Linked DNA regions of Acuticoccus sp. I52.16.1. Each later gene encodes a partner of the first gene's protein in a complex. Links are inferred from orthologs where the notes say so. Each region holds a gene or a part of one and is shown in the gene's direction. Other genes may lie near its edges.

Region 1 (14,750 bases):
GGCGGTTCCACTCGTAATTGCCCTCGTGCATCCCGTAAAGGATGCGCCGGTGCACGGGCTTGAGGCCGTCGCGAACATCCGGCAGGGCGCGGCTGACGATGACGGACATGGCGTAGCCGAGGAACGACTTCTCCATCTCCGCCGTGATCGACACGCCCGAGATGCCGTCACCATCGCCCGACGACGCCGGCGCAACCGGGTCCGTGGGGCCGTTCGCGCCACCGTCTATCGTGTCGTCACTCACTCACGCTCTCCTGCGGGGAATTCCCTACTGAAATAGGCGATTCAGCCACCGATTGCCACCATCGGGCAGCTGTTCCACACTGAACTCGTATGCGAGCGTCGAGGGGCCCGTCGCCGCGCCGGGTCCCCGCCCCGCTCTGCCCCCGCCGCCGGGCCGGATCGACCGGTTCGCGGCCAGCTTGTGCCTCAGCCGAAGTGCACCAGCATCGCGGTGGCATCGTCGGAGCGTTTGAAGCGGGGAAAGCGGGTGAGGTCCGGATCGTCGTTCTCTACGGCGCGGACCTCGGCGAGCACCGCCTCGAGGTCACCCGCGGCGGCCATGAGCGCGGCGCCGTCGTAGAGCGCGTAATCGTCGATGGCGGCTTCGAAGCCGTCCGACACCAGGAGCGCCCGGCCCTCGCGCGCGCCGACGACGTGCTGCCGCGCCCACCGCATGCACCCCTCGTCGGGAGCGAAGACTGGGTATCCGTCCTGGGTGTTGGCGGTGTTGCGCACGGTCCTGAGGTAGGCCGTCACCTCCGGCGTGCGGCCCTTGCCGCCGCTCATCAGGCGGCGCGCGCTGTCGCTCTCCCAGGTGCTCATCCGGTCGAGGCCGCCGAACCGGGTCAGCATCCCGTCCGCCTCGATCCAGATGCCGCAGTCGCCCAGCTCCACCACCTCGACGATCTCGCCGAAGCGGGCGAGGACGACGGCGGCGGTGGGCACCTCGTAGCGCTCCCTGGGCGCGCGGCGGCGCTCGGCGGTGAACCGGGCGGCCGCGGTGTGGGCGGCCGCCCGCAGCAGCTCGCCCGGCGTGTCGATCGTCTCGGCGCCGTCGAGCAGCGCCTCATGCAGCGTGGCGGTGAGCCAGGCGGCATCGCTCGGCGCATCGAGCAGCGGCTCGTCGCCGAGGCCGGTCGCCCCGTCGATGACCCAGGCATAGGCGCCGGCGGTGCCGCAGCCGTCCTCGTTGGGACGTCGCGGCGAACCGGCCGCGCAGACCGAGGCGAGAACCTCGATCAAAAGGGGATGTCGTCGTCGAACGGTTCGGGCGAGGCCGGGCGCCCGCCGCCGCCGCCACCACCGCCGCTGCCGCCGCGATCGGAGTAGCGGTCGCCGCCGCTGCCACCGCCGCCGTAGCCACCGCCACCACCACCGCCGCCGCCGCCGAAGTCGCCGCCGCTGCCGCCATAGTCGCCGCCGCCGCCGCCGCCGGTGCGACCGTCGAGCATTTGCAGCACGGAGTTGAAGCCCTGCAGCACGACCTCGGTGGAGTAGCGCTTCTGGCCCTGCTGGTCTTCCCACTCACGGGTCTGGAGCTGACCCTCGATGTAGACCTTCGAGCCCTTCTTCACATACTGCTCGATGACGCGGCAGAGGCCTTCCTGGAAGCACACGACGCGGTGCCACTCGGTCCGCTCGCGGCGCTCGCCGGAATTGCGATCGCGCCAGGTCTCGCTGGTGGCGATCCGCATGTTGGCGATCGGCCGGCCGTCCTGGGTCCGGCGGATCTCCGGATCGGCCCCCAGATTGCCGATCAGGATCACCTTGTTGACGCTCCCAGCCATGCCCGTTCCTCCACTCTTCGGGCGCGCACCCTAACGCACCGGGACGCCGCGCAAAGCGCCGCGTCGCGCTGTCCACAGGGCACGGCGCTGCGGTCCCCGTAAATTCGTTGCGCGCGGGTGGGACCCCTCCCCGCGAACGTGCCGCACGACGGCCGAGATCAGTCGCTGTCGCCTTCGTCGTCGGGCCCTTCGACCTCGCGTGCGAGCTCGTCGAGAAGGCCCAGCTTCTCCAGCTTGGCGCGCAACGGGTGCGGCGCCTCGGTATAGCGGTTCGAGTAGGGCATCGTCGTGCCCAGAACGCGGCCGAGCGCCGAGCGATCCATCCGGTAGGCGAAGGCGTTGATCTCGTGGAACACCTCGGCGAGGGAGGCGATCTCCGCCTCGGACAGGGCGAGCGGCGCGCTCGGCATTTCCTCCGACGGCGGCAGTTCGATCCCGTACTCCTCCCGCAGGAAGGCGACGTGCGGGGCGGCGCGCTTGCGCACCTTGTCGAGCGCGGCCGCGGGCAGCACGTAGCGGGGGCCGCGCACGAAGTTGAAGGCGCGCTGCTGGTCGTAGGGCATCTTGCCGCCGGGCATGCGGGCGATGGCGCGCTCCAGCATGTGGATCCCGAGGACCGACAGCCCCTCGTTGACCGACCGCCGCTCCAGCTCCGGCGCCGCCGTGCCGCAACCCAGCACCTCGAGCACATCGTCGATGACGTCACCGCCGGCCATCTGTGCGCGGTCGAACGGCCGCACGATCATGTTCTCCGGCCCGACCGCATCGCGCCACCGGGTGATGATCTGGGTGAGGTTGAGAACGCGCGGGGTCGCCTCGATGTCGGCCAGCGCGCGGCCGGAGCGTACGCCCTGGTGCGCGGCGCTGATCGCCAGCGCCACCGGCTCGCGCACGTAGACGAGCACCCGCACTCGCGGCGCGATGGTGCGCATGGTCTGGACGCAGCCGGCGATCTCCTCCGGCCCGAGGCGCTGGAGGGTTTCGGAGCTGATGAGCCCGGCCGGCAGCCCGCCCGCCGCCGCCGCCTCCTGCCGAAACTCCTTCAAGAACTTCGACTCGCCGCGCGCCTTGGTGCGTCCGGAGAACGGCCGGACCAGCGCATGGTTGGTGCGCGTCCTCGCGTAATAATAAAGGCCATGCCGCGCCAGCACTGCGGCATTGTCGCGGAAGGTCGCCTGAAGGGACGTCGTACCGGTCTTCATGTGGCCGATGTGCAGGGTCAGGACGTCCACGGGGTGCCTCGGGTCGGATCGCGTCGCGCCGGTTTGCGCCAGGCTCGTGTGCGCCAGGGTCCGGGGCGCGGTCAACTGTCCCCATGTGGCTGTGGATTTGCAGAACAATGCTGCCGACGCTATGTGCGGCATTGACCACAACTCGTCGATGTTCCACTTTTGGGCTCAGACGATTTCCCCGGAGTCGAAGGCATGGCCAACCGCGCGCGCGTCGCTGCCGAACGCAAGCTCGTCGTCAAGGGCGCGCGGGAGCACAACCTCAAGGGCGTCGACGTCTCCCTGCCGCGCGACACGCTGGTGGTGTTCACCGGCCTCTCGGGCTCGGGCAAGTCCTCCCTGGCGTTCGACACGATCTACGCCGAGGGCCAGCGACGCTACGTGGAGAGCCTGTCGGCCTACGCGCGGCAGTTCCTGGAGATGATGCAGAAGCCGGACGTCGACCAGATCGACGGCCTCTCGCCCGCCATCTCCATCGAACAGAAGACGACGTCGAAGAACCCCCGCTCGACGGTCGGCACCGTCACCGAGATCAACGACTACATGCGCCTCCTGTGGGCGCGCATCGGCATCCCCTACTCGCCGGCGACGGGCCTGCCGATCGAAGCGCAGACGATCAGCCAGATGGTCGACCGCATCCTGGCGCTGCCGGAGAAGACACGGCTCTACCTGCTGGCGCCCATCGTGCGCGGCCGCAAGGGCGAGTACCGCAAGGAACTGGCGGAGTTGCAGAAGAAGGGCTTCCAGCGCGTCAAGGTCGACGGCACCTTCTACGAGATCGAGGACGCGCCGACGCTCGACAAGAAGTTCAAGCACGACATCGACGTCGTGGTCGACCGCGTCTCCACGCGGCCCGACCTCGCGACCCGCCTCGCCGACAGCCTGGAGACCGCGCTCGGCCTCGCCGAAGGCATCGCGGTCGCCGAATTCGCCGACGAGATGGACGGCGCCGCACCGCGCCGCATGGTGTTCTCGGAAAAGTTCGCCTGCCCGGTCTCGGGGTTCACCATCGCCGAGATCGAGCCGCGCCTCTTCTCGTTCAATGCGCCGACGGGCGCGTGCCCCACCTGCGACGGCCTCGGCACGACGCTCTCGTTCGAGGCGGACCTGGTGGTGCCGGACCCGGCGATGACGCTGGCGGGCGGGGCGATCCTGCCTTGGGCGCGCACCGGCAACACCAGCCCCTACTACACGCAGACCCTGCAGGCGCTCACCGCCCACTACGACGCCGACATGACCACCCCCTGGCAGGACCTGCCGGAGAAGGTGCGCGACGTGATCCTCTACGGATCGAAGCGCGAGAAGATCAAGTTCACCTACGACGACGGCCTGCGCAGCTACACGACTTCGAAAACGTTCGAAGGCGTCATCACCAACATCGAGCGGCGCTGGAACGAGACGGACTCGGCCTGGGTGCGCGAGGAGCTGGCGCGCTACCAGTCCGACGCCCCCTGCCCGGCCTGCAACGGCTACCGGCTGAAGCCCGAGGCGCTGGCGGTGAAGGTGGCGGGCGAGCACATCGGCGAGGTCTCGGCGCTGGCGATCCGCGACGCGGCCCCCTGGTTCGACGCCCTGCCCGAGAAGCTGACCGCGCAGCAGAACGAGATCGCGCGTGCCATCCTGAAGGAGATCCAGGAGCGGCTGCGCTTCCTGGTGGACGTCGGCCTCGACTACCTGCAGCTCTCGCGCGGCAGCCGCACCCTGTCGGGCGGCGAGAGCCAGCGCATCCGCCTCGCCAGCCAGATCGGCTCCGGGCTGACGGGCGTGCTCTATGTGCTGGACGAGCCGTCCATCGGCCTCCACCAGCGCGACAACGCCCGCCTGATCGACACGCTCAAGCGGCTCAGGGACCTCGGCAACACCGTCATCGTGGTCGAGCACGACGAGGACGCGATCCTGGCGGCGGACTACGTGCTCGACATCGGCCCCGGCGCGGGCGTGCACGGCGGCGAGATCACGGCGGAGGGCACGCCCGAGGAAATCATCGCCAACCCCAATTCGCTGACGGGCAAATACCTGTCGGGCGCGCTGGAGATCCCGCTGCCCGACAAACGCCGCGCGCGCAAGAAGGGCAAGGCGATCAAGGTCGTGAACGCGTCCGGCAACAACCTCCGAGGCGTCACTGCCGAGTTCCCGCTCGGCCTCTTCACGGCGGTCACGGGTGTCTCGGGCTCGGGCAAGTCGACGCTGGTGATCGAGACGCTGTACCGCGCCGTGAGCCGCAAGCTCAACAAGAGCCGCGAGGTGCCGGCGCCGCACGAAACGATCACCGGGCTGGAACAGCTCGACAAGATCATCGACATCGACCAGTCGCCGATCGGCCGCACGCCGCGATCCAACCCGGCGACCTATACGGGCGCCTTCACCCCGATCCGCGACTGGTTCGCGGGATTGCCGGAGGCGAAGGCGCGCGGCTACGGGCCGGGCCGCTTCTCGTTCAACGTCAAGGGCGGGCGTTGCGAGGCGTGCCAGGGCGACGGCGTCATCAAGATCGAGATGCACTTCCTGCCCGACGTCTACGTCGAGTGCGACGTGTGCAAGGGCAAGCGCTACAACCGCGAGACCCTGGAGATCGAGTTCAAGGGCAAGTCGATCTCCGGCGTCCTCGACATGACGGTGGAGGAAGGCTGCGACTTCTTCTCGGCGGTGCCGGCGGTGCGCGACAAGCTGGTGACGCTCAACCAGGTGGGCCTCGGCTACATCCGCATCGGTCAGCAGGCGACGACCTTGTCGGGCGGCGAGGCGCAGCGCATCAAGCTGGCCAAGGAGCTGTCGAAGCGGGCGACGGGCCGCACGCTCTACATCCTCGACGAGCCGACGACGGGGCTGCATTTCCACGACGTCGCCAAGCTGCTCGACGTGCTGCGCCAGCTGGTCGACCAGGGGAACACGGTGGTCGTCATCGAGCACAACCTCGAGGTCATCAAGACGGCGGACTGGATCATCGACATCGGCCCGGAGGGGGGCGACGGCGGCGGCCAGATCGTGGCGGAGGGCAAGCCGGAGCAGGTGATGAAGGTCGCGCGCAGCCACACGGGCCAGTTCCTCACCGAGCTTCTCGAGCGCCGCCCACCACGCCGAGAGGCCGCGGAGTAACCCGCGGCCTCGCTTCCCACGCCACCTCGCCCCCACGCCCCTTCCCGCGCCCACGCCCGCACCGCGGTGCCCTACCGCGCCCCCGCACGGCCGCGCCTTCCGTCTCCACGGCACGGCGGTGCCTTCCCGCTCCACGGCACGGCGGTGCCTTTCCAGTCCACGGCACGGCGGTGCCTTGCGCCTGTTCCTCGGAGCCGTCCGTCGCTGAAGCCCGATCAGCGCCAGGGCGGCGGAGGGTGCAAGGCCGGAGAGCGAAGCGTGCCTTGCGGCCTCTGCCGTCCTGGTGCCGGGCTTCTTCAGCGACGGGCGGCTCCGGGGAACAGGCGCTCCCCCTGTTCCTTGGTGAGTCCCGAGCCTCTTGGCCTCGCCCCCCACTCAGAGCACGAAGATCGGCAAAGTCAGGGTAAAGCGGGCACCGCCGACTGGCGCGTCGCCGATGGCGATGGTTCCGCCGTGCGCCTCGGCGAGGCTCTTGACGATGGCGAGGCCGAGGCCGGCGCCTCCGGTGGCGCGATTGCGGGAGGTTTCGAGGCGGACGAACGGCTCCAACAGCAGCGCGCGGTCGGCTTCGGCGATGCCCGGCCCCTCGTCATCGACGGTGAGGACCAGCGCGCCTGGGCGGGCGGCCAGGGCGACGTGGGCGGCGCGGCCATATTTCAGCGCGTTGTCGACGAGGTTGGCGATCATGCGCTTCAAGGCGAGGCGATCGCCCAGGACGCTGGCGTCGTGGGCGGCGGGCGCCACCTGAAGGGTCACGGCCGCGCCGGTCTCGGCGCGGCCTGCGGTCTCCTCGCGCACGAGGTCGGCGAAGGTCAGCAGCTCCTCGGACAGTTCACCGACGCCCGCGCGCGTGGCGACGATGGCGTCGTCCAGCATGTGGACGATGTCGATCACGTCGCGCACCGCGCGGTCGCGCATATCGCTTTCGGGCAGCATTTCCAGACGCAGGCGCAGGCGCGTGGCGAAGGTGCGCACGTCGTGGGAAATCCCGGCGACCATCACCATGCGTGAGGCGACGAGGGTCGCGAGGCGTGCCTGCAGGCGGTTGAACGAGGCGACGAGGGAGCGGATCTCCGGCGCGGAGGAGCGCGACTGCGGCAAAGGCGGCGACGTGCCGGTGAGGTCGATCGCGTCGGCGGCGGCAGCGAGGCGGCGCAGCGGCGCCATCTCGCGGTGCATGACGACGAGCGAGATCACCGCCACCAGCGATCCGATCAGTCCGACGAAGGTCCCCACCGGCAGGCCCATGTGGTTGATGGAGCCGGGGTTGCGGGCGGCGATCTCCAGCGTCTCGCCCGAGCGCAGGCCGATCCGGAAGCGGTAGCCCTCGCGAATGCGGGTCAGCCGCGGGAGCATCCGGCTGTCGGACGCGAGGGGCGAGACCTGCACCCGGCGCCCGTCCGGCAATGCCATCTCGTCCGCCACCGGTGCGGGCGGCGCGCCGGATCCTGGGCCGGATCCGGGCGCGGATACGGTGGCGGGGCCGGGGTGGAGGCGGACGGTGAGAAGGTCGGTGTCGAGCGCGGCGGCGAGGCTCGCCGGCGGGGCGCCGCTCTCGAAGAGGGCGACGATGGCGGCGAGGCGTTCCGGCGGCAGCAGGGCCGGCTCGCGGCCCGGCCGCTGGGCGAGGTAGTAGACCGCCACGATCGCCAGCCACAGCACCATCATCGCGGCGCAGGTGATGAGGGCGACGCGGCTGCGCAGGCTCAGCGTCGGGCTCACGTGAGCGGCCGCACCGTGGCGGTGAAGAGGTAGCCCCCGTTACGCACGGTGCCGACGAGGGCGGTGCCGGGGCTCGCCTGCTCCAGCTTGCGGCGCAGGCGCGAGACCAGCATGTCGACGGTCCGGTCGAACGGGTCGGCATCGCGGCCGCGGATCTTGTCGAGGATGTAGTCGCGCGTGAGCACCCGCCGCGGCGCGCCGACGAAGCAGGCCAGGAGGTCGAACTCGCCCGTGGTGAGGGCGACGTCCTCGCCGTCCTCGGTGGCGAGCTGGCGGGCGTCGAGGTCGATCACGAAGCGGTCGAACGCGAGGCGGCGGTTGGGGCGGGTGGCGGCCGGCTCGGCGGCCCGGCGCAGGCGCGCACGCACGCGGGCGACCAGCTCGCGCGGGCCGAAGGGCTTCACGACGTAATCGTCGGCGCCCATCTCGAGGCCGAGGACGCGGTCGATCTCGTCGCTCTTGGCGGTCAGCATCAGGATCGGCACCTGGTCGTGGGCGCGGATGCGGCGGCAGATGGCGAGGCCGTCCTCGCCCGGCAGCATGACGTCGAGGATGATGAGGTCGGGTCGGACGCGGGCGAGGACGGCGTCGAGCGCGGGCCCGTCGCCGGCGCACTCGACGGCGTAGCCCTCCCCGCGCAGCAGGCTGGCGACGAGATCGCGAATGTCGGTGTCGTCCTCGACGACGGCGACGGTGGTGAGAGCAGTGGTCATGCCATTACTATCCCACCCTTAATGGTTATCGTAAATCTCCCACCGATAGCCGTATACACTCTGTTACGCATATCGACATTCTGAGACAAACTGAGCCGGCCCGGCAACTTGTGCGCAACAATGACCACTTATCTTCTCTGTGTCCCGGGCGGAATGGTCCAGCCGGGATCCAGTCACGTGAGGATACGATGATCAAGGCACTCATGGGTTCGGCCCTCGCGCTCGTCGTCGTGGTCGGTGCGGCCTCGGATGCGGACGCGTTTTCCCGCAAGCGGACCACGGTCGGTCCCTACGGCGGGCAATCCAACTTCAGCGCCAACGTGGAGTGCTACGGCAACTCCTGCACGCGCAATGCCACGCGGCGCGGCGCCTACGGCAACACCGTCAACCGTTCGGCGACGATGACCTGCGAAGGCGGGGCGTGCGTCAAGAACAGCTCCACCGAGGGCCCGTGGCATCGCGGCATCTCCTCCTCGACGGTGTATACGCGGTAGGCTCGTTCCCATGCGGCACGGGCCCTCCCCGCCGCAGCGCACCAGAAACCGCCCGTGGCCGCGCTCCGGCGCCGTCACCGGCCCTCGCCGAGGAACTCGACCATGCCCTCTCTGACCCGCGTGATGCGGACGGCCGTGACCGGTGCCGTGCTGCTGGCGGCCGGCGGCGCGGCGCTCGCGCAGACGCCGCCGAAGATGAAGCAGATGTCCCGCGAGGACATGATGACCCTCTTCCAAGCCTGCAAGGACGACTACCGGCGGTACTGCAAGGACGTCGAGCCCGGCGACGGGCGGATCGCGCGCTGCATGGGCGAGCACCGCGAGAATCTGTCCGAGCAATGTCGCGTCACCGTGCGCGACATCATGTTGAAATAGCCCCCACACGCGATCGACGACACCGGACGACGGCCCGCCCTCCCCGGCAGTGACGCGCGTTCGCGGCACCGAGCGCGCCGCCGGGCGCGCCACCGCGACAGGCCGGCCACGAAAAAAGGCGCCGCGCGGGGGCGCGGCGCCTCGTCGGCCTTCGTGGGGCCTCGGTTCAGAGCAGGAAGACGCCGTCCGGCACGTCCGTCTGGTTCCAGATGGTGAACGTGAAGTCGGCCTCGCCGTTGCCGGTCAGATCGCCGGCGACGACGGTGTTGCCGCTGGCCTCGGTGACCTGCAACTCGCCCGCGGCGCCGGAGAAGGCGTCGACGATGACGAAGCTGTCCTTCGCGGCGGTGTTCACGTTGGCGTCGATCGGGCGCAGCGAGATGATGTCGTTCTCGTCGTCGAGCGCGTAGATGATGTCGCCGTCCGGCTCGTCGGCCGTGCGGTAGAGGAAGACGTCGCGGCCGGCGCCGGAATCGAGCGAGTCCGCCCCCACGCCACCGATCAGCACGTCGTTGCCGCTGCCGCCGCGCACGCTGTCGTCGTCGGCATTGCCGAAGATCTGGTCGTCGCCTTCGCCGCCGATCAGCACGTCGTCGCCCCAGCGGCCGCGCAGCTTGTCGTTGTCGCCGGCGCCGTCGAGCGTATCGTCGCCCAGGCTGCCGACGAGCACGTCGACGCCGTCGCCGCCGTAGAGATAGTCGTCGCCGTTGCCGCCGACGGCCACGTCACGACCCTCGGTGCCGAAGAACTCGTCGTCGAACCGGGTGCCGAAGTAGGTGTCGTTGCCGGTCGTGTCCATCACGACCTGGGCCTGGCCGTTGAGCGTCGAGTCGAGCATTTCGGTGCCACGGTTCTCGCCGCTGTTGAGATACAGGATCTCCGCGACCAGCTCGTTGACGTCGCCCTTCACGCCGACGGCGTTGGTCAGATCCAGCCCGTCGTAGCGCACGATCGTGTCGTAACCGACGATCTCGTCGTCGGCGTCGACGTCGAACGAGCCGTCGGCGTTGTAGCTGTCACCGAGCGTGCCGATGATGATCTCGTCGATCGAGCCGCTGACCGTGTGGGTGGCGAGGTCGTACTCGAAGTCGTCACCGTTGATGATGAAGATCTGCGTGTCGGCCCCGTCCAGTTCCCCGAGCGCGACGATCTGGGTCGAGACTTCCATGTAGGGGTACCCGGCCGCCACGAAGTCGCTCAGGAACGCGTTGTAGACGGACGGGTAGCTGAGGCCGGACGTCTGGTCCGCGCCAAAAGTCACTTCGACGGTCAAAGGGTCTCTCCTTGGGGGATGGAGCGCTGCCCGCCGCCGAAGCGGTGGCTCACCGTCAGGAACGCTGAGAAGCCGGGGCTAGGCTCGAGGTCGAGATACTGCGTGTACTGCTTGTTCAAGATATTCTTCAACGTCAGCGAGGCCACGGTATCTTCGGTGATGTTGAAGTTCAGGTACGCATCGAGCAGCGTGTAGCTGTCGCCCGTCAGACCGAGGAAGTCCGCTTCGTCCTTCTCCGCGACGTAGGTCAGCGTGGCGCCGGCGTCGAGGCGGCCGCCGAGGGCGCGCCCGCCCAGCGTACCCGACACACGCCAGGGCTGGACGTTGGACAGCGGGTCGCCGCTGTCGAGGTCCTTGCTCTCGACGTACGTGCCCGTGACACGGCCGTAGACGCGGCCGGTATCGTAGATCGCGTCGAGCTCGAAGCCGTAGAGGACCGCCTCGGCGACGTTGACGTAGGTGCACCCACCTGGAAGCGGAAAGGTCGAGCACTCGAGGTCGATATAGTCGTCAACCGTGTTGTGGTAGGCGGAGGCCTTCAAGCGCAGCCGGTCGCCGCGGATGGCGAGGTCGTCGAACGCCAGGTTCACGCCGGCCTCGACGTTGTGCGCGATCTCGGGATCGAGGTTGGGGTTCGGGAAGAACGGGAACTGCACGGGCGGCGGGTGCACGCCCTGGACCAGCGTCTCGGTGACGGAGGGCGCGCGGTACCCTTCCGAATAGGAGGCGTAGACCGTCACCGGGTCGACCGGCGTCACCGCGACCGTGATCTTGGGCGAGAGGTGGCCGCCGTCCTTGTGGACCTTGTCGCCGGTGTCCTGGTCGACGCCGTCCAGCACGTAGCCGTCGTAGCGCAGGGCACCGATCACCTCGAACCAACCGCGCTTGGCGGTGTGCTGGATGTAAGCGCCGTAGACCCCGCGCTGGCCGGACGGGGTGGACCCGTTCGACAGGTTCAGTTCGTCCTTGGAGGTGACGTCGTCGTAGAAGCCGTCGCCGCCGATGATGGTCGTGTTCTCGAACCCGGCGACGATGAAGTTGGCGGTATTGTACGCCTCGCCGCCGTAGGTGCCGATGTTGAAGCTGCGCTGCGCCCCGACAAACGAGCCCGACAGGTTCTCCTGCTCCAGGTTCGTGCCGGTATAGTAGGCCTTGGCGTTGAGATCGATGAACGGGTTGGCGCTGTCCCAATGGTGGCCCAGCGTGATCGTGTCGTCGGTCTGGTCGGTGTTGCGGACGGTGGACGTTCCGCTGTCGAAGCTGTTGGCGACGCGCATGGCCGAGAACACCGTCTCGTGCTCCTCGGCCAGGCGCAGGCGCGCCTTGAGGAGGCCGGAGAGGAGCTGCTCCTCGCTGCGGATCATGTCGCCGTCGCCGTCATAATAGTCGCTGGCGTTGCGGAAGGTACCGGCGGCCAGAACGTCGAACGCCTGTCCGATGCGGGTCGCCGCCTCGCCGTGGAGGACGCCGCCCGGCCCGTTGGTCTCTACCGTGGTCTCGACGCGTCCGCCGTAGGTCTCGTCGTCGCGCAGCACGTCGTCGGCGTCGATGGTCTGGAAGGCGACGGTGCCGCCGATGGCGCTGCCGCCGACCACGTTGATCGGCCCGCGCGTGACCTCGACGGACTTCACCATCCGTTGGTCGAGGTAGACCGAATCGTTGGCCGAGTGGCCCGAGCGGCCGAAGTTTTGGCGCGCGCCGTCGATGGACACGGCGACGCGGCCGAAGTCCTGCAGGCCGCGGATGTTGATGGACATCCCCGGATCGTCGGCCGACTCGGTCACGATGACGCCGGGGACGGTCTGCAGGGCATCGGCGATCGAGCGGCCCTGCTCGCGCTGCAAGGTGCCGCGCGTCAGGACCGTCGTCGCGGTGGGGGAGCGCAAGGCGGCCTCGGCGGCGGGCGACAGGCGCGGGTCCAGCGCCGCCGCCTCCGATGCCCCGTCGGCCGATGACGTTCCCGCGGCCTCGCTGCTCGCCGTCGCCTCGCCGGTCCGGTCCCCTTCGACCTCACCGGCGACGACGATCTCCTCCAGCACGATATCCTGCGCACTGGCGGCGGTGATGGCGGTGCCTGCCAAGAGGACCGCGAGGAAACGGGAACGCCACATCACATCGCCCGTCGGTTAAGCGAGGATGAGGTCGGACTCGGTCAGACCCGTGGTGTGCACGACGATGTACATGTCCGCCACGCCGTCACCGTCGAGGTCGGCCTGGACGTTGCTGCGATCGTCACGCTCGTTGATGGTGACCTCGCCGGCCTCGCCGGTGAACGCGTCGACGAAGGTCAGGTCGAAGATCGACAGGTCGATCGCGTCCGAGCCGATATCGAAGTCGCGCAGGTTGTCGGCCGCGTCGGTGGTCGAGTCGGTCGCCTCGAGGTAGATGAAGGTGTCCCCGCCCGAGCCGCCGAACAGGCCGTCGCGCCCGGCACCGCCGGTGATGTCGTCGTTGCCTTCGTCGCCGTAGATGCGGTCGTTGCCGTCGTTGCCGAGCAGCAGGTCGGCACCGCGGCGGCCGAAGATGAGGTCGTTGCCGGCGCCACCGCTGACGGTGTCGTTGCCGCCGCCGCCGTAGATGGAGTCGTTGCCGGCGTTGCCCCACAGCTCGTCATGGCCGGCGAAGCCGCCGATCAGGTCGTGCCCGTTGCCGCCCTCGACATAGTCGTTGCCGCCCTGGCCGTAGAGCGAATCGGCGCCGTTCTCGCCGTAGAGCGAGTCGTTGCCGGCGTCGCCGGAGAGCAGGTCGTTGGCATTGCCGCCGTAGAGCATGTCGTCGGCGCGGTCGCCGTAGATGCGGTCTTCGCCGGCGGCGCCGTAGAGGACGTCGGCGCCGTTGAAGCCCTGCACCAGGTCACCGTAGCCGGTGCCGGTGTAGACGTCGTCGTAGTTGGTGCCGAGGAAATGCTGCGCCTGGCCGGCGAGGATGTCGTAGAGGTCGCCGATCGGGTCTTCGCCTTCGGCGCCGTTGTCGCCGGTGCGAGCGGCGTCGTAGATCGAGTAGACGGGGTTGTCGGCCGAGTTGCCGCTGCCCGGCGCCGCGACGAGGTCGAGGCCGGTGACGTAGAGGCCGCTCTCGAGGCCGACGATGACGCCGTTCTCGGTTCCGTCGGCGGTGGTGGTGTCGGGACCGGCGTAACCGAAGACGATCTCGTCGACCTCACCGGAGATGCCGTGGCCGAATTCGGGACCGTAGTGGATGAAGTCGTAGGCGATCTCCTCGCCCTCGAGCAGCACCAGCTGGTCGAAGCCTTCGAACTCGAAGGAGACTTCCGGGCCGCTGACATAGTAGAAGCCGCCGAATGCGAAGTCGGGCTCGCCACCGCGGTAGGTCGAGGCGCCGACCGGCATCCCCTCGTAATATTCTTCTAGAAACGTGTCGTAGTTGATGCCGGATTCGAGACTCGTTGCGTCGACCGTAATCATCCGCTCTTCCCCATTCTCTTGATAGATGCGCAGATATGACGCCAAGCGCCTAATATCGCGCCATACTCCTCGCAGAATTGCGCCATATTCAAAATATTGTCAACGCACGGATCGCGGCATTTCAGCCGCGTTGCTGGAATGTGACAGCAAACTCGCATCCATCAGCAGAATAGATCTAGAAGAATTCAATATCGTCTACTGGCAAAATCGGCAGTGAGAGGCCCCTCATGCGAATGAAAGGCCCCTCCCCGACCTCACGCGATCTCGGATTCTTCGCGCGTCACCGTCTGGACGACCCGGAACCCCTCGAACTGCGGGCCGCCGATGTAGAGCGGGGCGCGCGAGGGCGCGTTGCGGTGCGCCTCCTTGAAGGCCTCGCCCTTCGTCCAGGCGATGAAGTGATCCTCCGATTCCCAGATCGTGTGCGACGAGAACAGCGTGTGGTCCTCGTGCTCGGGGCCGCGCAGAAGATGGAACTCCACGAAGCCGGGCTCGGTGCGCATCTTCACGTCGCGCTGTAGCCAGACCTCTTGGAACTCGTCTTCCGAGCCCTTGCGAACCTTGAACCTGTTCATCGCGATAAACACACGCGTCTCCGTCGTCGGGGGTGAATGAAGGGGGTCAACCGGCCGC
Region 2 (15,416 bases), 3.6 Mb from region 1 along the record:
CTACGACGTGCTCGACCTGTCGACGCCGGACCATCGCCGCCTGATGCACGTGTGGTTGCTGCTGGAGGCGATCAGCCAGCCCTCCATCATCCGCTACCTGCCGACGAAGAACCTCACGGCGATGTTCGAGGGGCCGCCGCGTGAGACCCCGTTCGACAAGTCGATCCAGGTGCTGCACACCAGCGGCGAGGCGATCTCGGAGGTGTTCGACGCCGAACGCTTCGCCAAGTATCTGCTGACGAACGCGTTCGACCTGAAGCGGCTGCGCTACAACACGTTCGACGCGCGCGGCAACCGGTTCGACGCGGCCCGCTTTCCGCCGGCGACGGCACCGCGCAACGAGCGGGTCCCCCTGCAGATCATCGGCCCGATGGCCAAGTCCTCCGGCCTCGGCCAGGCCTCGCGCCTGTCGTTCGAGACGTTGAAGGCGGCGGGCTACGAGCCCAACGTGGTCGACTTCGATCTCGACAATCCGGCGCCGGTGGGGATGAACACCAAGGACCTCGCGTTCGACGAGCCCAAGCCCGCCAAGGTGAACCTCATCCACCTCAACGGCGAGACGCTGCCGATGGCGCTCGCCTACCTGCCCGATACCTACAACGGCGCCTACAACATCGGCTATTACTTCTGGGAGCTGTCGCGCCCGTCGGACGCGCAGATCCTCTCGTTCGATCTCGTCGACGAGATCTGGGTCGCGACCGACTACGGTGTCGAGATCTACGAGCCGGTGATGGGCGGCAAGCCGGTGCGCAACGTCGGCATGGCGGTGGAGCAGGTGCCGGATCCGGGCCGCGAGGCCTCGCGCGCCTGGGTGCGCGAGCGGCTGCCGGTGGGGCCGGAGACGTTCGTCTTCCTGGCGACGTTCGACTCGTTCTCGTTCGTCGAGCGCAAGAACCCGCACGGGGTGGTGAAGGCGTTCCAGGCGGCCTTCGGGATGGACGAGGACGTGCTCCTCGTCCTCAAGACGCACAACCGCGACTTCGTCGACGATCCGCACCAGACGATGCGCTGGGACGCGCTGCTGGAGGTCGCCGCCTCCGACCCGCGCATCACCATCCTCAACGAGACGCTGCGCTACGGCGACCTGATGAAGCTGAAGCGCGGGGCGGACTGCTACGTCTCGCTGCACCGCTCGGAGGGGTGGGGCTTCGGCCTGATCGAGGCGATGAGCATCGGCGTGCCGATCCTCACCACCGGCTATTCCGGCAACATGGATTTCACCAAGCCGGAGCACTCGTGGATCGTCGATTACGATCTCGTCGAGCCGAAGCCGAACGAGTATATTTTCGTCGACGGCAACCAGGTCTGGGCGCAACCGAAGCTGGAGAGTGCGGTGAAGCAGATGCGGGCGGTGCGGGCCGATCCCGCCGAGCGGCAGCGGCGGGCCGAGCGGGCCAAGGCGTTCGTGGCGAAGAACTTCTCGATTGAGGCGCAGGCACGCAAATATGCCAAGCGGTTGGACGAGATCTTTGCGTCGCTGCGCTAGCGCCCGCGCCATCGCATTCGCGGCGGCGCTCGCCGCCGGGAGCGGCTTCGCCATGGCGCAGGACGCCGGCGATGCCGTCCCGACAGAAACCCCGCGCCCCCCGGCCGCCGCGGCAGACCCCGCCGCCGCCCCCGCGCCCTCCGATGCGCTGAACGAGCCGCCGCTGGCGCAGCTCGGCCGTGGTCTCGTCAAGCCGCGCTTCGCGGCCTTCTCGCGCACGTCGGCGCGGTTGCAGAACGTCGTGCTGCGGCTCTGCTCGCTGGAGCGGCGCTCGCCGCGGGACCTCGAGGTCGGCTACGTGCGCACCATGCGCGCCGCGAGCGCGGCGGTCTCGCTCGCCTTCGCCAGCGAGTACAACCGCGCCGCCTCGACGAGCGTGCTGACGCCGTTCGGCGAGGAGGCGATCGCCCGCACGCAGTTCAACGTGCTGCTGGGGAGCGCGCCGGACGGGCCGGCCACGCTGGCCGCGCTGCGCAACCTGGAGCCCGGCTACGTCGGCCTGCCGGCGCTGGAATACGCGCTCTTCCACCTCGAGGACGACGAAGGGCGGTGCCCGCTGGCGGTGACGCTGGCAGCCCATGTCGCCAACACCGCGCGCACGCTGGAGCGGCGGTGGGACAAGGGCCATCTCGACCCGCAGTGGTCCGAGCCGGAGACCGAGCAGGGCGCGCGGCGCCGCCTGTTCGACCTCCTCGCCGGCATGCTGCGCACCCTGGGGCGGACGGTCGACGTCCTGTCGCCCCGCCCGCGCGGCGCGTCGGGCCAGATCAGTTTCAGCGAGCCCGCCAACGCCGCCTTCGTGCAGGGCCGCCTCGCGGCGCTGACGGACATGGCGCGCGTGGTCAACGCCTATGCGATGCCCGGAACCGACGCGCAGACCGCCACGGCGACGCTGGTTCAGAACCTCGCGGCCCTCTCGGACCGGTCGTCCGAGCTGCGGGCGACACCGTCCCGCACCACGGTCGCCGCGATGACGACGCAGCTCTCGGCCGTGCAGCGCTACGTGCAGACGGATGTCGCGGAGGCGTTCGGCTTCGCGCCGGAGGCGCTGGACCCGCTCATGCTCGACCGCGTGGCCCCCGCGGGCGGCACCGGCAGCCGCTGAAGATTACCCGGAGCGCAGCCGCTCGATGGCGCGGCGGCGCTCGTAGAGGGTCAGCAGCAGCTTCAGCGCCCGGCCGCGCTCGCCGGCGAGGTCGCGGTCCATGGCCACCACCATGCGCGCGTCGTCCGTCGCCGTCGCCAACAGATCGCCGTCGCGCTCCAGGTCGGCGACGCGCAATTGCGGTGCACCGGACTGGCGGGTGCCGAGCAACTCGCCCTCGCCGCGCAGCTTCAGGTCGTCCTCGGCGATGCGGAAGCCGTCGTTGGTGGCCCGCATGGTGTCGAGCCGCTGGCGCGCGATGGCCCCCAGCGGCGAACGATAGAGCAGGAGGCAGGTGGAGGGCTTGGACCCGCGCCCGACGCGCCCGCGCAACTGGTGAAGCTGCGAGAGGCCGAACCGCTCGGCGTTCTCGATGACCATGATGGTCGCGTCCGGCACGTCGACGCCGACCTCCACCACGGTGGTCGCCACGAGGACCGAGAGGTCGCCGTCCTTGAAGGCGGACATGATGTCCTCCCGCTCGGCGACCGGGGTGCGGCCGTGGACGAGGCCGACGACGGGGCCGAGCCGCTCGGCCAGCACCTTGTGGCGGGCGATGGCCGATTGCAGCTCGCTCTCCTCGCCCTCTTCCACCAACGGGCAGACCCAGTAGGCCTTCTCGCCGCGGGCGACGGCGGCGGCGAGGCGGTCGATGATCTGGCCGAGGCGGGTGTCGGCGACGACGCGCGTCTCGATCGGCTGGCGGCCGGCCGGCTTGTCGGTGAGGCGGGAGACGTCCATGTCGCCGTAGCTCGCCAGCACCAGGGTGCGCGGGATCGGCGTCGCGGTCATTACCAGGAGGTCGGAGGTCGGCCCCTTCTGTGTCAGCGCCATGCGCTGGGAGACACCGAAGCGGTGCTGCTCGTCGACCACCACCAGCGCGAGGTCGGCGAATTCCACCGCACCCTGGAAGAGGGCGTGCGTGCCGACGGCGACCTTCGCCTCGCCGCTGGCGAGCGCGGCCATGGCACGGCTGCGCTCGCTCTCCGGCACGCGGCCGGTGAGGAGCCGCACGGCGATGCCGGCAGGCTCCAGGTAGCGCGCCAGCGTCTCGTAGTGCTGGCGGGCGACGAGGTCGGTCGGGGCCATGATCGCGGTCTGCCCACCGTCGCCGGCGGCCATCGCGGCGGCGACCATCGCCACCACCGTCTTGCCGGAGCCGACGTCGCCCTGGACGAGGCGGGTCATGCGGTGCTCGGCGGCGAGGTCGCCCGCGACCTCGGCGATCGCGAGGCGCTGCGAGGGGGTGAGGGCGAAGGGGAGCGATGCCTCCAGCGCGTCGATCGCGGTGGGGTCCCACTTGCGCACCCGCCCGCGCCGGGTGCGCTCGCGGTCGCGCACGATGGCGAGTGCGAGCTGGCTCGCCAGCAGCTCGTCGTAGGCGAGGCGCCGGCGCGCGGGGGAGGCGGGGAGGATGTCCGCCACCTCGGCGGGGCGGTGGACGGCGGTGTAGGCCTCGGCGAAGGCGGGCCAGCGCTCGCGCGCCATCAGCGGCGGGTCCAGCCATTCGGGCACGTCGCCGATCTTTTCCAGCGCGTTTCCGATCACGCCCGCCAACACGCCGGGGGTCAGCCCCTGCGTCATCGGATATTGCGGCTCCAGGCCGAAGCCGGGGCCGGCGGGGGCATCCGGCGCCTCGACGACGGCCGATGCGTCGGGGTGGACGATCTGCGGCCGACCGTCGCGCCACGTCGTCTCGCCCGAGACGCGCACCCACGCACCGATCGGATAGGTGCCGACGATCCACTTGATGCCCCCGCGGAAGAAGACGATCGCGAGTTCGCCGGTCTCGTCCTCGCCGAACGCGCGCACCGGGCCCTTGGGGGTGCGGCTCGATTCATGCCGCGTGATCTTCACCGTAAACGTGGCGGTTCCACGCTCCGGCGCCTCGGCGACCGGGGTGATGGTGCGGCGGTCGGCGACGCCGCTCGGCATGTGGTTCAACAGGTCGAAGATGCGCGTCTCGGCGGCGCTTTCGCGGCCCAGGAGGTGGGCCAGGCGATCCGCTCTGCCGGGGCCTACGCCATCGAGGCGATTGACCGGGGCGATCAGACGACCGATATCGACGTTGCCTGTCACGTCGGCGTCCTCCCGGACGGCCGACCATCTTGCGTTGTGATATGCCACGTTTCAACGTGCGCGGAAAGAGAAGTATGTCCGGTACGACCCGTTCCTCCGCAGGTCTCGACCCGCGCAAGAAGCGCCTGCTTTTCCACACCTGGCACCGCGGCACCCGCGAGATGGACCTCCTGCTCGGCCGCTTCGCCGACGCCACCATCGAGGAGTGGAGCGAAGCCGACGTCGCCGAGATGGAGGCTCTGATGAGCGTCCCCGATCCGGAGCTTTATGCCTGGATCACCGAGCAGACCGATATTCCCGAAAATCATCAGAGCGCGGTTCTTTATCGCGTCATCGCGTTTCACAAGGCAGGGTGATGGCCAAAAAGGCGCAGGCGCTCTCGATCGCCGAAATCAAGGAACTTGCCAAGCCGAGCCTGAAGCGGCTCGCCGAACCGGATTTGCCGCGCGAATTGACCGTGACGCAAGTCCCCGACGGCATGGAAGGCGAGGTTCTCGCCACGATGGCCGCCGCGACGGGCGATGCGGTGATGTTCGTCGCGCGCGACGGGGCGCGGCTGAAGGCGGCGGAGAACGCGCTCGCCTTCTTCGCGCCGGAGCTGGCGGTGGTGCGCCTGCCGGCTTGGGACTGCATGCCCTACGATCGCGCCTCGCCCTCCGCGCTCGTCCAGGCACGCCGCGCCGCCGCACTGGCGACACTCGCCGCGCGCAAGGCCGGCGACGGACCGATGGTGGTGCTGACCACCGCCAACGCCATCCTGCAGCGTGCGCCCAAGCCGGAGGTGATCCGCCGCGCCACGCTGCGCCACGCCGCCGGATCGGACGTCGTCATGAAGGACGTCCTCGCCTGGCTGGAGGACAACGCCTTCCTGCGCACGCCCACGGTGCGCGAGGCGGGTGAATATGCGGTACGCGGCGGCATCGTCGACCTCTACGCGCCCGGCACCGAGCAGCCCGTCCGGCTCGACTTCTTCGGCGACACGCTGGAGACGATCCGCCCGTTCGATCCCGACACGCAGCGCACCACCGGCCAGTGGCCGATGATCGAGCTGATCCCGATGAGCGAGGTGATCCTCGACGAGGAGACCATCTCGCGCTTCCGCGAGGGCTACCTGCGCCGCTTCGGCGCCGCCACGAAGGACGACATCCTCTACCACTCCGTCTCCGAAGGCGTGCGCGCGGCGGGCGTCGAGCATTGGATGCCGCTCTTCCACGAGGGCCTCGCGACGGTGTTCGACTACGTGCCCGGCGCTCCGATGGTGATCGACCACCTGGCCGAGGACGCCGTCGCCAAGCGCGTCGCCGAGATCGAGGACCACTATGCGGCCCGCACCACGGCGATCGAGCAGTCGCTCAAGGGCGCGCCCTACAACCCGCTGCCGACCGACGAACTCTACCTCACCGGCCTCTCCACCGAGGAGATGCTGGAGGGGCACCGCGTCATCCGCCTGTCGCCGTTCGACGAGCCGGAGCGGCCCGAGCAGTTGACGATCCCGGCGGGCGGCAAGGTCGGCCGCTCGTTCGCGGCGGAGCGCTCGGCCGGCAACGTCAACATCTTCGTCTCCCTGGTCGACCATGTGAACGCGATCCGCAAGGACGGGCGGCGGCCGATCATCGCCTCATGGTCGGAGGGCTCGCGCTCGCGCATGGCGCAGGTGCTGCGCGACCACGGCGTCGGTGCGATGACCGAAGTCGGCACGATCGAGGAGGCCGGCGCGCTCCCCAAGGCCGAGGCCGCGCTCACGGTGATGGAGCTGGAGACCGGGTTCGAGACGCCCAACTACGTCATCGTCGCCGAGCAGGACGTTCTGGGCGACCGTCTCGTCTCCTCCAGCCGCAAGCGCAAGCGCGACGCCAACTTCCTTACCGAGGCATCCTCGCTGGCGGAGGGCGACCTCGTCGTCCACGTCGACCACGGCATCGGCCGGTTCATCGGCCTCAAGACGCTGGAGGCCGCCGGCGCGCCGCACGACTGCGTCGAGATCGCCTATCAGAAGGACGACAAACTCTACCTGCCGGTCGAGAACATCGACCTCCTGTCCCGCTACGGCGCGGCGGACACCGAGGGCGTCGTCCTCGACAAGCTGGGCGGCGCAGGCTGGCAGGCGCGCAAGGCGAAGATGAAGGAGCGCGTGCGCGAGATCGCCGACGGTCTCATCAAGACCGCCGCGCAGCGCCTCCTGAAGAAGGCCCCGGTGATCGAGCCGGCGACCGGCGTCTACGACGAGTTCGTCGCCAAGTTTCCCTACAACGAGACCGACGACCAGCTCTCCGCCATCGAGGCGGTGGCCGAGGACCTCGCCAAAGGCACGCCGATGGACCGCCTGGTGTGCGGCGACGTCGGCTTCGGCAAGACGGAGGTGGCGATTCGTGCCGCCTTCCTCGCCGCGATGGACGGCAAGCAGGTGGCGCTGATCGTGCCGACGACGCTCCTCGCGCGCCAGCACTACAAGACCTTCGCCGAACGCTTCGCCGGCCTGCCCTTGCGTGTCGAGCAGGCCTCGCGCCTCGTTGGCCCCAAGCATATGCGCGAGGTGAAGGCGGGGCTGAAGAACGGCGACGTCGACATCATCGTCGGCACTCACGCGCTCCTCGCCAAGGGGATCGAGTTCCGCGACCTCGGCCTGCTGATCGTCGACGAGGAGCAGAAGTTCGGCGTCAAGCACAAGGAGCGGCTGAAGGAGATCAAGTCCGACGTCCACGTGCTCACCCTCTCGGCGACGCCGATCCCGCGCACGATGCAGCTCGCCCTCACCGGCGTGCGCGAGCTGTCGCTCATCGCGACGCCGCCGGTCGACCGGCTGACGGTGCGCACGTTCGTGACCCCGTTCGACGCGCTGACGATCCGCGAGGCGCTCCTGCGGGAGCGCTACCGCGGCGGCCAGTCCTTCTACGTCTGCCCGCGCGTGTCGGACCTCGCGGGTCAGAAGGAGTTTCTGGAGCAGCACGTGCCGGAGGTGAAGGTCGCCGTCGCGCACGGGCAGATGTCGCCGACCGAGCTCGACGATGTGATGAACGCCTTCTACGACGGGCAGTACGACGTGCTGCTGGCGACGACCATCGTGGAATCGGGGCTCGATATCCCGACCGCCAACACGCTGATCGTCCACCGGGCGGACATGTTCGGCCTGGCGCAGCTCTACCAGATCCGCGGCCGCGTCGGCCGGTCCAAGACCAGAGCCTACGCGCTGATGACGACGCCGGTGGACAAGACGCTGACCGGCCCGGCGCAGCGGCGTCTCAAGGTGCTCTCCTCGCTCGACACGCTGGGCGCCGGCTTCCAGCTCGCCTCCCACGATCTCGACATTCGAGGCGCGGGCAACCTCCTGGGAGAAGAGCAGTCGGGGCACATCAAGGAGGTCGGCTTCGAGCTCTACCAGTCGATGCTGGAGGAGGCGGTGGCGACCTTGAAATCGGGCTCCGACGAAGAGGCGCCGGACCAGTGGTCGCCGCACATCTCGGTCGGCATCCCGGTGCTGATCCCGGAGGACTACATTCCCGATCTGCAGCTGCGCATGAGCCTCTACCGCCGCCTCGCCGACCTCGACGACGCGCAATCTATCGACGCGTTCGGCGCCGAGCTGGTCGACCGTTTCGGCAAGGTGCCGGAGGAGGTCGAGTGGCTGATGAAGATCGTCTACATCAAGAGCCTGTGCCGGCGCGCCAACGTCGAGAAGATCGACGCCGGGCCGAAGGGCTGCGTCGTCTCGTTCCGCAACAACGAGTTCAACAACGCCTCGGGGCTCGTCCAGATGATCGCCGGCGAGGGCTCGCTCGCCAAGATGCGCCCGGACCAGAAGGTGGTCTTCATCCGCGACTGGCCCGATCCCGACAAGCGCACCAAGGGCGTCGCGGTCCTGTTGACCAAGATGGCCAAGCTCGCCGAGCAGGAGGAGAAGGCGGCCGCGTGAGCCGTCAGCCGCGCCCGAACTCGTGGAACACGAACCATGCGCCGCCGGCGATCAGCGCGAAGCCGACGGCGTGGTTCCAGCGGATCGGCTCCCCCAGGTAGGTCGCCGAGAAGATCATGAAGACCGACAGGGTGATGACCTCCTGGATGGTCTTCAGCTGCGCGCCGCTGAAGGTGCCGTAGCCGATCCGGTTCGCCGGCACCTGCAGGATGTACTCGAACAGCGCGATACCCCAGCTCACCAGGATCACCGCCACCAGCGGCGCGGCCTTGAACTTGAGGTGCCCGTACCAGGCGAACGTCATGAAGACGTTGGAAGCGATGAGCAGGCCGATCGTCGCGACCGGGACGGGTATGGCGGACAAAGGCGGGTATCCTTCACGATGACGGCAGGCGCTTAGCAGATGCCGCTTCCGCTGACGATGGACCCCGCCCCCGCCCGCCGATCCGCCCTAGCTCCGCGGCGCGTAGAACGTTCCCTCGACCTCGACGATGTCGTCCTGGTTCAGCCGGTCGACCTCGATGATCGTGCGCGGCGGGTAGGGGCGGCCGGCCCAGAGTTCCTCTTGAATCTGGTTCACGATCGGGCGGTAGCGGTACATGTCCGTCACGTAGACGACGATGCGCACCGCGTCCTGCAACGTCGCTCCTTGCGAGGCGGCGATGGTCTGCATGTTCACGAACGCCTGCCGGACGCGCGCCTCGTTGCCCTCCGCCAGCGTGTTCGTCTCCGGCACGATGCCGCGCATCCCCGCCACGTAGACGAAGTCGCCCGCGCGGGTGGCGAGGTTCCAGGTGCCGGTCGGCGGGAACATCCCGTCCGGGTAGAGCGTCACGACGCCGTTGGGGGCCGTGTCGCCCTCCTGGGCGGCGGCAGCGAGGGGGAGGGCGAGCGCGGTCGCCAGCGCCGCGGCGCGGGTCATCGTCCTGAACATGTGGGTGGCTCCATCAAGGGTGGTCGGCGTCTGCCGTCGCCGATGGAATGCAATACGGCTGCCACGCGCCTCACACGGCGCCCGCGTCACGCGACGGCGACCCAACCGCGGAAGCTGAAGGCGGCATAGAAGAGGCGTATGTCCGTGAAGCCGGCGGCGGCCAGGATCGCCTCGTCCTCCTCCGGCGCCAGCAGCGGCAGATGCTGCGCGATCGACGCGCCGGCCTTGGCGGCGCGCTCCGGGTCGACGCCTTTCTCGGCCGCGAACCCGGCGTACTGCGCCAGCCAGAACGCGCGTTCCGCCGGCTCCCGCGACACGCTGTGATGCGCGACGACGAGCGGAGCCCCGGGCGCCATCCGCGCGCGCAGCGCCTCCAGCGTGCGCCGGCGTTCGTCGGGCGCGATGAAGTGGAGCGTCAGCAGGCACACCGCGCCGTCGAACGGGCCGGCGGGGGCGGCGTCGATCGTGCCCTCGATCAGGGCGATGCGCGCGGCGAAGGGGGCCGTGTTGGCGGCGGCGAGGCCCAGCATCTCGGCCGACGGGTCGACCCCGTCGAAACGCCAGCCGGGACGTGCGGCGGCGAACGCCTTCAGCTCCAGGCCGCCGCCCGCGCCCAGGACCAACACGCGCCCCCGCGCCGGCACGTGGCCGGAGAGGAGCACCAGCGCCATCGTGTGCAGGTCGTGAAAGCCCGGCACCTGTCGGGGCGGCCCGTCGGCGTACCGTGCGACCGCGGCGGGATCGTCGAACATCTCATGCGCTCCCATGGGCTCCGGCCGCTGGCCGGCGAAAAACGGGCTCCGGCCGCTGGCCGACGAAAATGCGCTCTGGCCGCTGGCCGACGAAAAAGAGCGGGCCGGGGCCCGCTCTTCGGTCGTCGTCGGCGATGGGCGGGCGCTTACGCCTTCGCCACGTCCTTCTCGAGGCGGGCGGAGACCGAATCGAGGAAGCCGGTCGTCGTCTCCCAGCCCTGGTCGGCACCGACGAGGAGCGCGAGGTCCTTCGTCATGTGCCCGTCCTCGATGCAGCCGACGGTGGCCTTCTCCAGCGTGTCGGCGAACATCTTCAGGTCGTCGTTGCCGTCGAGCTTGGCGCGGTGGGCGAGGCCACGCGACCACGCGAAGATCGACGCCGTGGAGTTGGTCGACGTCTGCTCGCCGCGCTGGTGCTGGCGGTAGTGGCGCGTGACCGTGCCGTGCGCGGCCTCGGCCTCGACCGTCTGACCGTCCGGGGTCATCAGCACCGAGGTCATCAGGCCCAGCGAGCCGAAGCCCTGGGCGACCGTATCGGACTGGACGTCGCCGTCGTAGTTCTTGCACGCCCAGACGTAGCCGCCGGACCACTTCATCGCCGAGGCGACCATGTCGTCGATCAGGCGGTGCTCGTAGGTGATGCCCTTGGCCTTGAAGTCGGCCGCGAACTCGGCGTCGTAGATCTCCTGGAAGATGTCTTTGAAGCGCCCGTCGTAGGCCTTCATGATGGTGTTCTTCGTGGAGAGGTAGACCGGCACGCCGCGCATCAGGCCGTAGTTCATGGAGGCGCGGGCGAAATCGCGGATCGAATCGTCGAGATTGTACATCGCCATCGCGACGCCGCCGCCCGGGAAGTCGAACACCTGGTGCTCTTGCGGCTCGCCGCCCTCGGGCGTGAACGTCAAGGTCAGCTTGCCCTTGCCCGGCACCACGAAGTCGGTCGCGCGGTACTGGTCGCCGAAGGCGTGACGGCCGATGATGATCGGCTCGGTCCAGCCCGGCACCAGCCGCGGCACGTTGCGGCAGATGATCGGCTCACGGAAAATGACGCCGCCGAGGATGTTGCGGATCGTCCCGTTGGGGGAACGATACATCTTCTTGAGGCCGAACTCTTCCACGCGCGCCTCGTCCGGCGTAATCGTCGCGCACTTGACGCCGACGCCGTGACGCTTGATGGCGTTGGCCGCGTCGACCGTGACCTGGTCGTCGGTGGCGTCGCGGTGCTCGACACCGAGGTCGTAATATTCGAGGTCGATGTCCAGGTACGGGTGGATCAGCTTGTCTTTGATGTACTGCCAGATGATGCGGGTCATCTCGTCCCCGTCCAACTCTACGACGGGGTTTGCAACCTTGATCTTCGCCATTCCAGGACCTTGCGTCTTTAAGGGACATTCCGCGTTCACCGCGGATCTGGGCGCCGCCTTAGCATGACCGATGCCACGAAGGAAGTTGCGGCACCGACCTTAGTGCCGCCCCCCGCCGTCGTCCTCGTCGAGCCGCAGCTCGGCGAGAATATCGGCACCGCCGCGCGGGCGATGGCCAACTTCGGCGTCACCGACCTGCGCCTCGTCGCCCCGCGTGACGGCTGGCCCAACGAGAAGGCCCGCGCCGCCTCGTCGGGCGCGGCTCACGTGATCGACAATGCGCGCGTCTTCGCCACGTTGGAGGAGGCGATCGCGGACCTCACCTTCGTGATCGCCACCACGCGCCGCCCGCGCGACATGACGAAGCGGGTCGAGGGGCCGGAGGCGGGACTCGCCGAACTCGTCGCCGAGACGCGCACCGGGCCGACGGGCATCCTCTTCGGCCGCGAGAGATGGGGCCTGCAGAACGAGGAAGTGGCGCTCGCCTCGATCATCGTGTCGTTCCCGGTGGATCCGGAATTCGCCTCGCTGAACATCGCCCAATCGGTGCTGCTGATGGCGTACGAATGGCGCCGTGTCGCGCGCGAGCTTCCGGCCGCGCCGCCGCCCGATCAACCGCCCGCGACGCGCCAGGAAGTAACGGGCCTGTGGCGCCACCTCGTCTCGCTGCTGAAGCCGACGGGCTATTTCCGGCCCGAGGGGATGGCCGAGCGCATGGAGCGCAACCTCTTCACGACACTGTCCGACGCGGGGTGGGACCGCCAACAGGTCCGCACCCTGCGCGGCGTCCTGAACCACCTCGACCCACAGCGCCCGCCGCGTTCGGGCGACTGAGGGCGGCGCGCAAGACGGGCGCCCGCGCGCGCCCGCCGGGCCGGCGGGGGAGGCTCAGCAGGCGCCGGGGCCCATCTCGCGTTTGATCTTGCCCAGGGTGGCGACGCGGTCGGTGTAGAGGGACGTCAGGCAGGCGTCGTCGGCCCCGCAGGCGGCGCGCTCGGCCATGAAGGTGTGCTGGCTGTCGGTCACCTCGCCGCGCGTTCCCATCAGCGCGCAGCGGCGGATGGCGTCGTAGAGCTTCGCCATCTCGTCGTCGAGCGCGGAGAGGCGGGGGGAGTTGCACACGGCCTTCTCGTCGGCGGCCATCACCTTGGAGCAGTCGTAGCTCTGCGCCGCGGCGGGCGGTGCGCCGGTACCGGCTGCGAGGACCGCGAGCATCAGCGCGGCGGCGGCAAGACGATCGAGCATGGCGGGGCCTCCTGGGTGGGCCGCCGCCCTACGTCGTGGCGCGGTCGGCGCGGTATGGGCCGTGCGCCGGTGGCGGCGCACGGCGATCATGCATCAGGCGCCGCGCAGCGCCGGCACCTTGCAGGACACGCTGCCGACGCCTTCGAAAGTCGCGGTGATCGTGCCCGGACCGGTGCGGGTCGGCTTGGTATGCGTGCCGGTGGTGATCACCGCGCCCGCCTCCAGCGTGTGCCCGCGCGCCGTCGCGAACTGCGACAGGAACGCCACCACCTCGAACGGGTTGGGCCGCCAGTCCGCGCCGAGCGGCTGCAACACCGTGCCGTCGCCCAGCGTCAGCGTCAGCGGGCCGCGCGCGACCGCCAGCATGCCGTCGATCGGCCGCAGCTCGCCGATGATCAGCGCGTTGGAGGAGTTCATGTCGGCGATCACCGCCTTGGCGCCCATCGACGGCTTGTCCGCATAGCGGCTGTCGGCCATCTCGATCGCCAGGCGGTAGCCCGCGCACGCCGCCTTCACCTCGTCGGGCGTCGCCGGTGCGGTGATCGCGTCGGCGAGTTCCAGCACGATCTCCGCCTCCGCCTCCGGGGAGAGGAAGCGGTCGGCCGGAAACTCGGTCCCGTCGGGGTAGATCATCCCCTCAAGGAGCGGCGAGACGGTCGGCGCGTCGAGGCCGGCGGCGGCCTGCGCCGGGGGCACGGTCTGCGCCAGTTTCCAGCCGGCGATGGGCTTGCCGAGGGCGGCCCGCATCGCGTCCTGGATCTCGTAGGCCGCGGCGACGTCCGCCGGCGGCTGGGTCAGCTCGGTGAGGGGGCCGCCGCTCACGAAGGCGGCGGCGAGGCGCTGTGCGTCGGTCATGCGAGCTGATACGCGGTCTTGACGGTGGTGTAGAACTCGGCGGCGTAGCGGCCCTGCTCGCGCGCACCGTAGGACGAGCCCTTGCGCCCGCCGAACGGCACGTGCGGATCGACGCCGGCGGTCGGCAGGTTGACCATCACCATGCCCGCCTCCGCGTTGCGCTTGAAGTGCGAGGCATGCTTCAGCGACGTGGTGCAGATGCCCGCCGACAGGCCGAACGGCGTGTCGTTGGCGGTGGCGAGCGCCTCGTCGTAGTCCTTCACGCGGATCACCGTCGCGACGGGACCGAAGATCTCCTCGCGGTTGATGCGCATGTCGTTGGTGGTCTCGGTGAAGAGGGCCGGCTGCAGGTAGAAGCCCGGCGTGCCGCGGTTGAGGCGCTCACCGCCCCAGGCGAGCTTGGCGTTGTCCTCGCCGCGGCCGACCTCGATGTACTTCATGTCCGTGTCGAGCTGCTTCTGGTCGACGACGGGGCCGATGTGCGTGCCGTCCTTGCGCGCGTCGTCCACCGAGAGCGACTTCAGCTTGTCGATGCAGGCGGCGACGAACTTGTCGTGGATGCCTTCGGTCACGATGAGGCGCGAGGAGGCGGTGCAGCGCTGACCGGTGGAGAAATAGGCGCCGTTCACGCACGCGTCGACGGCGACGTCGATGTCGGCGTCGTCGAGCACGATCATCGGGTTCTTGCCGCCCATCTCGAGCTGGAACTTGCGCATGTGCTCGATGCACTTCTGCGCCACGTGCTTGCCGGTCGCGACCGAGCCGGTGAACGAGACCGCGTCCACGTCCGGCGAGGAGAGGATCGCCTCGCCGACGATCGAGCCCTTGCCCATGACGAGGTTGAAGACACCGTCCGGCAGCCCGGCGCGCTTCAGAATGTCGGCCAGCGCCCAGGCGCAGCCGGGCGTCAGGTCCGCCGGCTTCATGACGACGGTGTTGCCGTAGCAGAGCGCCGGGGCGAGCTTCCACGCTGGGATCGCGATGGGGAAGTTCCACGGCGTGATCATGCCGACGACGCCCATCGGCTCGCGGGTGATCTCGATCTCGACATTCGGGCGGATCGACGGCACCTTGTCGCCCGCCAGGCGCAGGCACTCGCCGGCGAAGAAGTCGAAGATCTGACCCGCGCGGCCCGCCTCGCCGATCCCCTCGGCGAGCGTCTTGCCTTCCTCGCGCGCCAGAAGGTCGCCCAGCTCCTTGGAGCGGGCGAAGATCTCGGCGGCGGCCGCCTTCAGGATGTTGTGGCGCACCATGACGTTGGTGCGCGCCCAGGCCGGCGCCGCGGCTTTGGCGGCGGCGATCGCCGCGTTCGCCTGCGCCGCGTCGCCCGAAGCGTAGCGGCCGATCACGTCGTCGGTGTTGGACGGGTTGATGTTCTCGGTGACGTTGGCTCCCTCGGTCCACTCGCCGCCGATCAAATTGCTGAACGTGTCCATATTGACCCTGCTTGGCTCTTCCGTATCCCACGCGGGGACACCGACAGATGTATTAGTGTTTCTAGGTCTGCTGCCCTGAGGAGGTAGCGGACGCACAGTTTTATGGCAAGGCGATGCCAATTGCCGGGCGTCTGAAGAAAGCGCCCGCGGACGGGTGGCCGGTGAATGGCCGGCGCGCCTCAGCGCGGCAGCAGCGTGATCGACGTCGTCT

Evidence for each region.
Region 2: the proteins of uvrA (region 1) and mfd are in contact, whole or in part, in a crystal structure (PDB 4DFC), measured with the Escherichia coli proteins. The link is inferred for Acuticoccus sp. I52.16.1 from one-to-one orthologs.

What each region holds. Positions count from the first base shown.
Region 1 is NZ_CP094828.1:4,215,907-4,230,656, reverse strand. The notes cover bases 2,837-6,315. They hold uvrA (excinuclease ABC subunit UvrA), read left to right. Parts: upstream 2,837-3,214; coding sequence 3,215-6,115; downstream 6,116-6,315. Other genes in these bases: MRB58_RS19105 (hypothetical protein), read right to left, coding at 2,837-3,022. Outside these bases: gyrA (DNA gyrase subunit A), read right to left, coding at 1-244; MRB58_RS19115 (hypothetical protein), read right to left, coding at 430-1,245; MRB58_RS19110 (single-stranded DNA-binding protein), read right to left, coding at 1,242-1,790; more of MRB58_RS19105, read right to left, coding at 1,949-2,836; MRB58_RS19095 (cell wall metabolism sensor histidine kinase WalK), read right to left, coding at 6,491-7,837; MRB58_RS19090 (response regulator), read right to left, coding at 7,834-8,550; MRB58_RS19085 (hypothetical protein), read left to right, coding at 8,739-9,044; MRB58_RS19080 (cysteine rich repeat-containing protein), read left to right, coding at 9,147-9,419; MRB58_RS19075 (calcium-binding protein), read right to left, coding at 9,586-10,692; MRB58_RS19070 (TonB-dependent receptor domain-containing protein), read right to left, coding at 10,689-12,803; MRB58_RS19065 (calcium-binding protein), read right to left, coding at 12,819-14,117; MRB58_RS19060 (antibiotic biosynthesis monooxygenase), read right to left, coding at 14,372-14,704; MRB58_RS19055 (extracellular solute-binding protein), read right to left, coding at 14,739-14,750. UniProt on the Escherichia coli protein: The UvrABC repair system catalyzes the recognition and processing of DNA lesions. UvrA is an ATPase and a DNA-binding protein. A damage recognition complex composed of 2 UvrA and 2 UvrB subunits scans DNA for abnormalities.
Region 2 is NZ_CP094828.1:580,487-595,902, reverse strand. Bases 4,675-8,819 are described here. They hold mfd (transcription-repair coupling factor), read left to right. Parts: upstream 4,675-5,064; coding sequence 5,065-8,619; downstream 8,620-8,819. Other genes in these bases: MRB58_RS02700 (DMT family protein), read right to left, coding at 8,624-8,819; MRB58_RS02710 (succinate dehydrogenase assembly factor 2), read left to right, coding at 4,784-5,065; recG (ATP-dependent DNA helicase RecG), read right to left, coding at 4,675-4,709. Also shown: MRB58_RS02725 (glycosyltransferase), read left to right, coding at 1-1,486; MRB58_RS02720 (hypothetical protein), read left to right, coding at 1,470-2,591; more of recG, read right to left, coding at 2,595-4,674; more of MRB58_RS02700, read right to left, coding at 8,820-8,983; MRB58_RS02695 (RidA family protein), read right to left, coding at 9,071-9,553; MRB58_RS02690 (class I SAM-dependent methyltransferase), read right to left, coding at 9,640-10,305; MRB58_RS02685 (NADP-dependent isocitrate dehydrogenase), read right to left, coding at 10,452-11,669; MRB58_RS02680 (RNA methyltransferase), read left to right, coding at 11,733-12,503; MRB58_RS02675 (lysozyme inhibitor LprI family protein), read right to left, coding at 12,558-12,914; MRB58_RS02670 (2-keto-4-pentenoate hydratase), read right to left, coding at 13,008-13,769; MRB58_RS02665 (aldehyde dehydrogenase family protein), read right to left, coding at 13,766-15,205; MRB58_RS02660 (aldose epimerase family protein), read right to left, coding at 15,385-15,416. UniProt on the Escherichia coli protein: Couples transcription and DNA repair by recognizing RNA polymerase (RNAP) stalled at DNA lesions. Mediates ATP-dependent release of RNAP and its truncated transcript from the DNA, and recruitment of nucleotide excision repair machinery to the damaged site.